Regions from separate parts of the Paenibacillus sp. CMAA1364 genome, predicted to be linked through region 3. Evidence: predicted binding sites of a transcription regulator. Region 3 holds the regulator's gene; each other region holds the start of a gene.
The links. Region 3 encodes Rex, which represses fermentation and respiration genes when NADH is low (regulators of the CRP and FNR family bind a similar motif). Its sites were predicted from a motif close to TTGTGAAATATTTCACAA; they were not measured.
Positions count from the first base shown of each region.

Region 1: a site for Rex is predicted at 1,857-1,874, ahead of ACH8E3_RS05305 (formate/nitrite transporter family protein). Genes of this name have one in related genera too.
Region 2: a site for Rex is predicted at 1,883-1,900, ahead of adhE (bifunctional acetaldehyde-CoA/alcohol dehydrogenase). Genes of this name have one in related genera too.

Region 1 is NZ_JBITNB010000004.1:171,783-176,079, reverse strand. It holds gene ACH8E3_RS05315 (sugar kinase) at 1-939, shown strand, start outside; gene ACH8E3_RS05310 (GntR family transcriptional regulator) at 947-1,663, shown strand; gene ACH8E3_RS05305 (formate/nitrite transporter family protein) at 1,929-2,717, shown strand; gene ACH8E3_RS05300 (N-acetyltransferase family protein) at 2,953-3,441, shown strand; gene ACH8E3_RS05295 (glutamine--tRNA ligase/YqeY domain fusion protein) at 3,549-4,297, shown strand, end outside.
Region 2 is NZ_JBITNB010000001.1:351,770-356,066, forward strand. It holds gene adhE (bifunctional acetaldehyde-CoA/alcohol dehydrogenase) at 1-1,808, opposite strand, end outside; gene ACH8E3_RS01790 (Crp/Fnr family transcriptional regulator) at 2,209-2,925, shown strand; gene ACH8E3_RS01795 (N-acetylmannosamine-6-phosphate 2-epimerase) at 3,005-3,685, opposite strand; gene ACH8E3_RS01800 (dihydrodipicolinate synthase family protein) at 3,704-4,297, opposite strand, start outside.
Region 3 is NZ_JBITNB010000001.1:163,722-168,018, reverse strand. It holds gene dinG (ATP-dependent DNA helicase DinG) at 1-2,070, shown strand, start outside; gene ACH8E3_RS00765 (redox-sensing transcriptional repressor Rex) at 2,105-2,779, shown strand; gene ACH8E3_RS00760 (amidohydrolase) at 2,745-4,055, shown strand; gene ACH8E3_RS00755 (cell wall elongation regulator TseB-like domain-containing protein) at 4,104-4,297, shown strand, end outside.

The DNA.
Region 1 (4,297 bases), on a different contig from region 3:
AACACGCTTCACTATTCCTTTTCTGGAAGTGGCGTGAACGTTGCAGCAGCCTTGGCGCGTTACGGTCATGCATGCGAGCTTGTTTCTACGTTACCTGACAATCCTATCGGAGAAGCTGCGATGGGACAATTGCGTAAGTTGGACATATCAACGGCAAGTATTCGTAGAGGTGGGAATTATGTAGGCATGTACTTTTTGGAGAATGGATTCGGTGCTCGTCCAAGTCGTGTCACGTATTCCAATCGATCAGACAGTAGCTTTAATACAGCAAATGCAGGCGTATATGACTTCAATGGAATTTCCCAGGCAATAGATGTGGTCTATTTTTGTGGGATTAGCTTAGCGATGAATGCTTCAATAAGGCAACAGATGATTCATTTTGCAGAAAAGGTTAAAGACAATGGGGGTATCGTTGTGTTTGATTGTAACTTTCGACCTTCATTATGGGGAGTAGATGGGTATGCCAAGGCGAGACTGCATTATGAGCGTATGCTGCAGCTATCCGACATCGTTATGATGAATGAACAAGATGCCAGACACACGCTAGGAATGGCTACAGAAGAAAGTGAACGAATAGGACAACTGATACAACTTATTCCGCAAGTGGCGAAAAAGTATAACATTGCTGTTATAGCGGGTACACATCGCACAATTAATGCAGAGAATACACATTCACTTAAAGGGTATATGTACAAAGAGGATGAATTTGAATTTTCAAAGGAATTAACCTTCTCCGTATATGATAGAATTGGTGCTGGAGACGCATTCGCCAGTGGCATTATTCATGGTGAAACATGTGGCTTAACACCGAAGCAGAGTTTGTCTTTTGCAACTACAGCAGCAATGCTGGCACATACTGTCGCAGGTGATACACCAACTTCGACGGAAGCAGAAATATGGCAAGCTGTGACAGAGATTAGGTTAGATGTGGGAAGGTAGGAGAATCATGTCCATTTCTAGAAAAAAAGGACCATTGTACTTGCAGATTAAGAAGATTATAAAGGACCGAATATTGCATGGTTTTTATCCAATAGGGACGAACATTCCATCCGAGCCCCAACTTGAAGATGAATTCCAAGTAAGTAAGATGACCGTGAGAAATGCCATTCAAGAGCTTTCTCATGAAGGATATGTAGAAAAGAAAAGTGGTATTGGGACGCTTGTTATTAGGAATACATCGGTCTCCAACATATCCAAAGGGAAACGTTTTACAGAACTGTTAGTTGAAGAAGGTCATATCATTGAGAAACGGATACTAACATCCAACTGGATGAAGAATGAAGAACAGACAGAAGTATTTAACTTGTTTGGAGAACGTTGTCTTCGAGTTGAACGGTTATATGTTTTGGACGGCAAGCCGTATATTCATTATACTCATTTCTTGTCACCAAGCGTGTTAACCAATGAGCCTGTGGATATAACAGAGATTCAATCCATCTATGAGCTTATTGAAGAGAATCATATCGATATGGCTCATTATCGAGATGAATTCACTGTGGCTGTTGCAACGGAAGCAATAGCTGAGGTACTGTCTGTGTCAGATGGTAAGACATTGCTGAAACGATTACGATATTCTTATGATGCTAATGACAGATTAATAGAATACAGTATAGGTCATTATATTTCAGATATGCAGCACTATATCGTTAAATATGATGTATAAGTATGAAATATAGCTAAATAAGAGAAGCGTCCAGATGAATGTTGAATTATCTAAGCGCTTCTCTTATTTATTTATGATGGATGAGTTGTTATACGAAGAAGTTCAGACTTCTGTCAAATGACATTCATAATTTAAGATTTTATGGTTTTCAGTAACTTATATCATTACAATATATTTTTGGAAATGATATGATATGTGAATCATATGACGTGTATGGATGTAACATTAAATTTGTAATCATTTTAAGGAAAAGGGAGTTTGGATTATGGCCTATTATAAACCTCAACAGATTGCCAAAGTGACTATAGAGAGTGGGGTGACGAAGGCACATAATCCACTTTCTACTGTACTTGTTCTTGGTTTCTTAGGTGGAGCCTTTATATCGCTTGGATTTCTATTAGCAATCCGTGTAACTGCGGGTACACCTGCAGAATGGAGTTCTGTTTCTAATCTCATTGGCGCAGCCGTATTTCCATTAGGACTAATTCTAGTTCTATTGGCTGGTGCTGAATTGCTAACGGGAAACATGTTGGCAGTACCCATGGCTCGAATTGCGAAGAAGATCTCTACATGGGAAGCATGCAAGAATCTAATATTAATTACATTAAGTAATATGGTAGGGGCTTTGTTCATTGCGTATTTCTTCGGACATATTGTTGGCTTGACGGAATCTGGTGTCTATTTAGAAAAGTTAGTGGATATGGCCGGGCATAAGTTAGATGTGACATTTCTTCAAGCATTTGTATCCGGAATTGGTTGTAACTGGTTAGTCGCATTAGCGGTTTGGTTATCTTATGGAGCAGATAACATGAGTGGTAAGATCATGGGTATTTGGTTCCCAACGATGGCTTTTGTAGCTATTGGATTTCAACACGTTGTAGCTAATATGTTTCTAATCCCTGCTGCAATTTTTGCAGGATACTACTCTTGGGGTGAATTTGTAACGAATTTCATTCCTGTGTGGTTAGGGAATTTAGTGGGTGGAGCCATCTTTGTTGCTCTAGCCTATTGGGTAGCATACCTGCGGAGCCCACAGGAATCTTTGGATCATTAAGAGCGTTAATATTGCAAGAACTACGTGTTCCTGAGAAAGTGATATCTTTATCATAATCGCAGATTCATATTTCATAAGGGATGAAGTGGTAGATAACATCTATCCTTCATCCCTTTTTATTATTGAATGCAGAAGATTTATGATAGAATAAACGGTAATATATTAGCGAATCGTACCACTACCCGTAGTCAAGTTATGACAGGGGGGTTACACGAATGAGGTGAGACACTTGGGAATGAATCAACGCACGCTTGCGATCCGCCTTTCCGAAATGAAGGATGCCCAACAGCTGATGAATTTAGATGCTATGGTATGGAATGATGATAGTTCACCTGAACCCTTGAATTGGACAAGTCGCGAAGACTTCTTACGCCATTGCCAACCAGGTTCACAGTTCGTAGCGTTTATAAATGATAAGCTGTGTGGATATGTTGGATTTAGATATCCGACATCCATTCGAACGAACCGTCATGTGTGGGAGATTAATATAGCTGTTGATCCCTATTTTCAACATGAAGGTGTGGGTACTCGGTTAATGGATACATTGAAGAAATGGGCTCAGATGCAAGAAATTACGAAATTAAGTCTGCGTGTACTTGCTACGAATCCGGTTGCTTCTTCTTTTTATAAGAAATGTGGTTTTGTACAAGAAGGTAGACTGGCGAAAGAGTTCCATGTAGGTGGACAATATGTTGATGATATCTTCATGGCATACTTCTTATAAGTATTGTATCGAGATTGAACAATCCGCATAATACAGGTATATTTGTATGATGATAGTTAGTATAAGCAAGGTGACATAGAATACCTAACAATGAAAGGTTGATTGTAATGGAGCACGTAAGTACACCTTCCAATTTTATTAAGAATGTGATTGCGGAAGATTTGAAATCAGGCAAAGTGAAAGAAGTGCTAACTCGTTTTCCACCAGAACCTAACGGTTATTTACATATTGGACATGCTAAAGCCATCTACATTAACTTTGCTTTGGCAGATGAATTCGGAGGAAAGACCAATTTAAGATTTGATGATACGAATCCAGTCAAAGAAGACATGGAGTATGTACAATCTATCCAGGAAGACGTGAAGTGGCTCGGATATGAATGGGATGATTTACGTTTTGCTTCTAATTATTTCGATGAAATGTATGAGCGGGCGGTCGTCTTGATCAAGAAAGGCAAAGCATATGTTGATGATCTCAGTGCGAATGAAATTAGAGAGACACGAGGAACGTTAACAGAACCAGGCTCCAACAGTCCGTATCGTGAACGTAGTGTGGATGAGAATCTAACATTATTTGAAGACATGCGTGCTGGAGAATTTGCTGATGGACAAAAAGTGTTGCGTGCAAAAATTGATATGTCCTCACCTAACATTAATCTGCGAGACCCTGTTATTTATCGAATATCTCATACCTATCATCACAATACAGGTGATAAATGGTGTATTTATCCGATGTATACATTTGCGCACCCATTAGAAGATGCCATTGAGGGGATAACACATTCTCTTTGTTCATTAGAATTTGAAGATCAACGTCCGTTTTATGATTGGGTGGTTGCGGAATGCGAAATGCCTAA
Region 2 (4,297 bases), 190 kb from region 3:
GGAATGGCTACGAATTTCGCCTTTGATCCTAGACGTGGATACTTGTAGATACGTTTACGGATATCCATGAATTTTTGTTTCAGACCTTCGAAGTCGGTGTCTGGATATTCATAGAACAACCACATTGCTTTCGCAGCATCCATTGGAGATCCACCACCAAGTGCGATAATACAGTCTGGCTTAAATCTATTCATCATCGCAGTACCACGATCTACCGTATCTGTTGATGGATCTGGTTCCACTTCGGAGAACACTTCAATTGCAACTGGCATCTGACGTTGACGTAGGTAATGTTCCACTTTTTCTACATATCCTAATTTCACCATCATTGGATCTGTGATAATCGCTACGCGTGTAATATCAGGCATTTTAGCTAGATATTGTGTTGCACCTTTTTCGAAATAAATCTTGTTAGGTACTTTAAACCATTGCATATTCACAGTACGGCGTGCCACCCTTTTTATATTAACCAAGTTGACTGCTCCTACGTTAGTAGAAACGGAGTTGCGTCCATAAGAACCACAACCAAGAGTCAATGAAGGTAAATTTGTATTATAGATATCACCAATTGCTCCATGTGTTGAAGGTGAGTTCACAATGACACGGCCCGTTTTGAGGCGATCAGAGAACTTCATAATCACTTCTTCATTGTTCGAGTGAATAACAGAAGAGTGACCCATACCACCAAATTCAACAATTTCTGCAGCTCTAGCGATCCCTAAGTCAGCATTCTTCACTTTATAACAAGCTAACACTGGGCTTAACTTCTCTGCAGACAATGGATATTTCGTACCCACGCCTTCTAGTTCAGCTACTAATATTTTAGTTCCTGCAGGAACTTGGATACCTGACATTTCAGCAATCTTAATGGCAGATTGACCAACGATAACAGGGTTAACTGCGCACTTATCAACATTCATAGCACCAGCAGTCAATTTACCCACTTCTTCTTTATTCAAGAAATAACAACCATTGTTGATCATCTTCTTTTTGACTTGATCGAAGATAGGTTCTTCTATAATAACAGCTTGCTCAGAAGCACAAATCATACCATTGTCAAACGATTTAGATAGTATCAAATCCGTTACTGCCTGATCGATATCGGCACTTTTCTCAATGAAACAAGGAACGTTACCAGGGCCTACACCAAGTGCTGGCTTACCACAACTATATGCTGCCTTAACCATTGCAGATCCACCTGTTGCTAAAATAAGTGCGATCCCAGGATCATTCATTAGAAGATTTGTTTTCTCCATCGTTGGTTCTTCGATCCATTGGATACAATCTGCAGGTGCACCATGTTTCACAGCTGCTTCTAATAGAATTCTTGCTGCTTCACTACTACATTTTTGTGCTGATGGGTGAAAACCGAAAATGATTGGGTTACGAGTCTTAATAGAAATGAGTGCTTTGAACATGGTTGTCGATGTTGGGTTCGTTACCGGAGTGATTCCCATAATGGTACCAACTGGCTCAGCAATTTTTTGGAAATTATCATATTCATTATCTTCAATTACACCTACAGTTTTGTCGTATTTAATACTGTGGTAAATATATTCTGTCGAGAACATATTCTTAGTAATCTTATCTTCATAAATACCTCTTCCTGTTTCTTCCACAGCTAATTTTGCCAGATACATATGTTGGTTCAAACCAGCAAGAGCCATAGCTTTAACGATACTATCGATTTGCTCTTGATCCATTTGCATGAACGCTTCTTGTGCTTTATCCGCCTTAGCAATCAAGGATTGAATATACCCCTCTGCTCCTTGTTTCTTCTCATGGACAACTTCATTTTTAACAGCCATTTCACTCATCCTCCCAGCAAATTTATGGTTATCTTTTTCTTGATTTCATCATAACACAAGCATTATGAAATTGGTAGTGAAATCTTTCACAAAGTTTCTATTTTATTTTCATAGCGCTTTCATTTCTATTATATCCTGTATTATCCATTAATACTAACGGTAATACACATCTCATGTATTTATATGCCTGTATTGTTCTTTACATTATCGTCTTCATCTATTCATGAATATTATATCCTTTATCGAAATTTCTCCTTATTCAATCTAGATAAAAGTGAAATTTATCACAAAGTTTTTAAATTTGCCACTATTAGGGGTGTTTATCTCCCCACAAGTGTGATTTTTAAGGGTATAATTAGTTTAAATTTAACCGAAAATTAAAGATAAGGGGATAACCAATATGACTACACATGTGAATGTTATCGAGGCCCGTGGAAATACTAGTTGCTTTTCAGAATCTAACTTTAATCGTTTATTAGTTACTATGAAAGATCGCATCATTCCTGAAGGATCGCATCTATTCTGGGAAGGTGACCTATCAGATAAACTCTTTTACATTAAACGGGGTCGGATTAAACTAACTAAATCTACAGATGAAGGCAAAGAACTTATATTGTATATGTATCAGACCGGGGATATGGTAGGTCAAGCGGATATATTCTTTAGCACCAAACACAGCTTTAATGCTGAAGTATTGGAAGAAAGTGAAATTGGTGTAATTGAGCATAAAGATTTAGAGATGTTGATCTGTCAACATTCAGAGTTCTCTATTGACTTCATGAAATGGATGGGTATACACCACCGCCTAACACAGACTAAATTTCGAGATTTAATGTTGTATGGCAAACCAGGCGCCCTATGTTCTACTCTCATTAGACTCGGTAACACTTATGGGGAGAAACAAGGTGACAATATTCTTATTAATAAAAAAGTCACTCATACTGATCTATCCAATATGATTGGTGCTACACGCGAAAGTGTTAATCGTATGTTAAGTGATCTACGCAAAAAGGATGCTGTAGAGTATGATGGCGGACTAATTGTCATTAAGAATCTAAAAATGCTACAAGAAATCTGTCATTGCGAACTATGTCCAAATGAAATTTGCCGAATTTAGTTCAGAACTATTGCAAATAAGGTGGTGTCCCAGAAGTCACGCAAATGACTAGGGGCACCACCTTAAGTATGTAACTTAGTTATTTATTTAATGATTCCAAGAACCTCACAGTAATTTCTTTGGGTCTTGTAATAGCACCGCCTACAACGACTGAAGATGCGCCAATCTCCAAGCACCGCTTGAACATTTCGGGTGTCAGCACATTCCCCTCAGCAACGACTGGAATTTCAACAGCTCCTAGAACTTCCTTCAAAAATTCAAAGTCATGATCAAATAATTTAGTTGTAGATGTATATGGTGTATAGCCATGAAGTGTAGTGGATACGCAATCAAATCCCAATTGCTCTGCCAACTTAGCCTCTTCCACTGTTGAGATATCTGCCATTAATGATATATCAGGATTCTTCTCACGACAATAATTTACTAAACCTTCCAAGGTCTCACCTTGCGGGCGAACGCGTATCGTAGCATCCATCGCAATCATCTCGCAACCACTTTCAAGTAGCTCATCAATTTCAGTCTTCGTTGCCGTAATGAATACTTCACTATCTGCGTAATCTCTTTTTACAATGCCGACCACAGGCAAAGAAACTTCATTCTTAATCGCCATGATATCTACTTTGGAGTTCGCTCGAATCCCAACTGCTCCACCTTCTTGTGCAGCTAAAGCCAATTTGGACATAATATAAGAACTATGTAGTGGTTCATGATCAAGTGCTTGACATGACACTACCAATCCACCTTGAATCTGCTGAAGCATTTCCACTCATCCCCTCTTTTAATTCGTGTAATATGCGATTGCTTCTAGAATCTCAGTATTTAGCGCTTCTAACGATTCATGATCTTCTGCTCTTACTGGAAGTAGTGGTAATCTTGGTTGTCCCGTTTCTATTCCTCTGATACTTAAGATATGTTTACAAGCGCCATACAACGAAGGGTAACCTAACAATTTAAGTATAAATTGATTGATTTTATTTTGCAGTACCTGTGCTTCGTTCAGGTTGTTCTCCACATAAAATTCATTTAGTTTACAGAACAATTCTGGCATAACGCCATAGGTTCCACCAATTCCACCATCTGCCCCCATAATTCTACCTGCTAAGAATTGTTCATCCGGACCATTAAACACGAGGAAATCTTCTCCACCATTCTCTTTAAACTGTTGAAGCTCAAATGTACTCTCTCCAGACATTTTAACACCAATCACCTTTTCTTGCTTCGCCATTCTTTTGAAAAGATTCATCGATAGATTAAATCCAGTTGTCTGTGGAATATTATAAATAATGAAAGGCAATGATGTGCTGTCTATCATTTGCTGCCAGTGGTTCTCTACTGCTGCTTCCGATAGACGATAATAGATTGCAGGAACAGC
Region 3 (4,297 bases):
GAGTCCCAAAGTATGATGTTCACAGAGGTTATGAATGCTTTAGATGATGATAAGCACCTCCTTATTGAGGCTGGTACGGGAACCGGGAAATCATTGGGTTACTTAATCCCTTCGATATATCAGAGTGTGAAGCGTGAACAGAAAGTTATGGTAAGTACACATACAATTAATTTACAGGAACAATTAAGAGAACGAGATATACCTCTTCTGACACAAGTGGTACCTTTTCCTTTCAAAGCGGCTATTTTTAAGGGGAGACAACATTATTTGTGTTTGAGAAAATTTGAACATAAAATAATTAGAAGAGACTTTGCGAATCCTAAAGAAGACGTGATCTTAGCTGCTCAAATGATCGTGTGGTTAACACAGACACAAACAGGTGACGATGAGGAACTGAATTTAGGTGCTCGTGGTGGAGACTTTTGGGAGACCGTATCCAGCGATTCGGATTCCTGCCTAGGTCGTGCATGCCCATGGTTCCGTAAATGCTATTACCATCGTGCTAAACACGAAGCGGGTATTGCAGATGTCGTAATTACGAATCATTCGAAGTTATTCACGGATGTAAAGGCAGGGCATCAACTATTGCCTGCTTATGAATATCTAGTGATCGATGAAGCACATCATTTGGAAGAAGTAGCGGGTAAACATTTAGGATTACATATGAGGTATTTCGATGTCATCCACACGTTAGCTCGTCTTTATAAAGACAACCGCAATGGTCAGTTTCCTGCTCTTCGACAACAATTACATTCTTCTAACGATGAGAAAGCTTCTGATTGGGCTGTCTTAACGGATCGGATGAGTGGCGATTTAGTTGAAGTGAAAGAGCATTGGGATCGGTTAAGCGAAATGTTATTTGCTTTACTCCCTGAGAGAAGCGATGCAGCACCTGGGGATACGGCGCAATTCGTGCTACGCTTACAGCCTTCCAAACAACCAAAGGAATGGCAAGTGTTACAAGAAGTCGAGAATCAGATCTATGTAACACTTGGCGAAGTCATTCGCAGTTCTGATAAGATGATCAATGAAATTAGAGAGAATCTAGATGACACCAGTTTAGAGAGCCTTCTTACAGATATTAGTGGTCTTGTGAAAGATTTAGCAACCCAACGGGAGAATCTACACTTCTTTATATCACTAAATGATCCATTAAATGTATACTGGATGGAGGCAAATGGTCATTACCGTAGTAAATCTATACAGATGTATGCTGTTCCTGTTGATGTGAGTAAGCAATTACAGGAAGTGTTCTTCGATCAGAAGAAAAGTATTATACTTACTTCTGCAACCCTCTCTATTGATAAGAGTTTTCAGTACATGATTGAGAATCTGGGGCTACAGCATGCTGCCGATGTAGGTAACTTGGTCACGGTTCAATTACCGTCTCCTTTCCGTTATCGAGATCAAGCATTGCTAATCATTCCTCGAGATTTCCCGAGCCTAAAGGGAAGTGTAGGCGATTCACTATTCGTCGAAATGTTAGTTAAGTCGCTTGCAGAAACAGCCGTAATAACCAAAGGCAGGATGTTGGTGTTGTTCACGTCATATCGTATGCTTCGTCAAGTCTATGAACCGTTAACAAAAGCATTATCTGCAACAGATATTGTCGTGCTAGGACAAGGTGTTGATAATGGAAGCAGAAGTAAGTTGGTCCGTCGCTTCCAAGATAGTAGTGCCTCTGTTCTGCTTGGGACGAATAGCTTCTGGGAAGGGGTAGATATACCCGGCGAAGCTTTGACTTGTCTAGCGATTGTCAGATTGCCATTCCAACCGCCTAATCATCCGATGGTTGAGGCGAAGAGTGAGTTATTACAGCAGCAAAAAAAGAACCCATTCATGAAGCTATCTGTTCCCCAAGCGGTCATTCGTTTCAAACAGGGGTTCGGCAGATTGGTTCGTACAGCAAGTGATAAGGGGATCGTGATTGTATATGATACACGTGTAATTGACTCATATTATGGAAAGTACTTCCTCTATTCATTACCTGGACCTAAGATGGAACATATGCCGACGAATCAAATGATTCCAAGAATTTCAGAATGGTTAGAAGACGGCGACCGTTCTTAATATATCTATTTGTTATCCAATAGGAGGATTAAATATGAAATCTGATAAAATTTCAGAGGCTGTTGTTCGTAGATTACCTGTGTATTTACGATATCTATCAGAGCTATACAAAAGAGAAGTGGGTACCGTTTCTTCACAGGAACTCGGTCAGAAATTAGATCTGAATCCAGCACAAATCCGTAAGGACCTTGCCTATTTTGGCGATTTCGGTAAAAAGGGTATTGGATATGACGTGCCTTATTTAATTGAAAAAATACGACATATTCTTAATTTAGACCAACAAATTAACGTTGTGCTTGTAGGAGCGGGTAATCTAGGGCAAGCGTTATCTAATTATAATGCTTATCTGAAAGAGAATCTGAAGATCGTAGCTGTGTTTGATGCTGTCCCACAGAAGGTGGGAACACGTATTAATACATTAATGGTTCAACCTATGGAAGAATTGTCTGATACGATTAAGAAACACCATATTAGAATTGGGATTATTACCGTTCCTGAGCATGAAGCTCAAATGGTTGCTGATACATTGGTGGAAGCGGGAATAGAAGCGATCTTGAACTTCGCCCCAATCGTTATAAAATCACCAGCCAACGTTCGAATACATGCAGCGGATTTTACAACAGATATGCTCAGTCTTGCGTATTACTTAAGCAACGGAAAGGAAGATTCAGACAATGGAACACAACAAACGACAGAAATGGATCATTAAGAATGGTACATTTGTTGTTCTAAATGATAAACAGAATGTTATGAATGGTTATATGGTTATAGAGGATGATCTCATTACGTACATTGGCGAGGAGAAGCCGGAATATAGTGAAGATATTCCAATTGTAGATGGAAATAAGCTGTTATTCTTACCTGGACTTGTAAACACCCATGGTCATGCAGCGATGTCGTTGTTAAGAGGTTATGGCGATGATCTAGCGCTTCAAGTATGGTTGCAGGAGAAGATGTGGCCAATGGAAGAGAAATTCACCGCACAAGATGTGTATTGGGGTACTTCACTGTCTGTCTTAGAAATGCTCAAAGGCGGTACAACAACATTCTTAGATATGTATGATCACATGGATCAAGTGGCTAAGGTTGTTCAAGAATCAGGTATGCGTGGGGTGCTTACCCGTGGTGTCATTGGTTTATGTACCCAAGAAGAGCAACAACATAAACTGAATGATGCGATTACTTTTGCGAAAGACTGGCATGGACAAGCCGAAGGAAGAATCACAACGATGATGTCTCCTCACGCACCTTATACCTGTCCACCAGCATTCTTTGAGAAGTTCATACAGGCGGCACATGATCTTGATCTTCCTGTGCATACACATATGTCAGAGACCAAGAGTGAAGTCGAACAGAATGTGGCAGACTATGGTCTTCGACCTGTTCAACACTTGGAGAAATTAGGAATGTTTACACGACCTTCGCTTGTAGCGCATGGTGTACATTTAACGGATGAAGAGATTCAGATTCTAGCACAATATCAAGTAGGTGTATCGCATAATCCAGGAAGCAACTTGAAGTTGGCTAGTGGAATCGCGCGTGTACCCGATCTGTTAAAGGCGGGTGTGCCTGTATCCCTTGGGACCGATGGGCCTGCGAGCAACAACAATCTAGATATGTTTGAAGAAATGAGATTAAGCGCACTTATTCATAAAGGGATCTCGGGAGATCCAACAGCCGTACCTGCTGCGGAAGCACTTCGAATGGGTACTATATATGGGGCAAGTTCATTATTTCTAGATTCTATAGGGAAGTTAGCGGTGGGTATGAAGGCAGACTTCATAGCGCTTAATACCGATCAAGCACATTTCTTACCACACACGGATTTCATATCTCATTGTATCTATTCAGCGAGTGCTAAAGATGTAGAACATGTATGGGTAAATGGTCAGCAGGTTGTGAAGAATGGTCATTGTTTAACTTTAGATGAAGAACGTATTCATCATGAAGCGCAGTCTGCTTTTGAAGGATTGCTGAGCCGTTAAGCTGTGTCTTAATGGATAACCCCTATTCCTGTAGAAAGGAAGTTCGGATTGAAGAAGAACAAGAAAAGACTAATATGGTTAAGCGTTATAATTATTCTAGCATTACTATTCGGCCTATTTCGGTATTACATATATATTATGTCGGATGAATGGAAACAAGAGTCTATGGCTATTGTTGCGGCGAAACAGCATAGTGAATTGGTTCAAGTTACGCGTACTTCGAAATCTGTATGGAATAATGT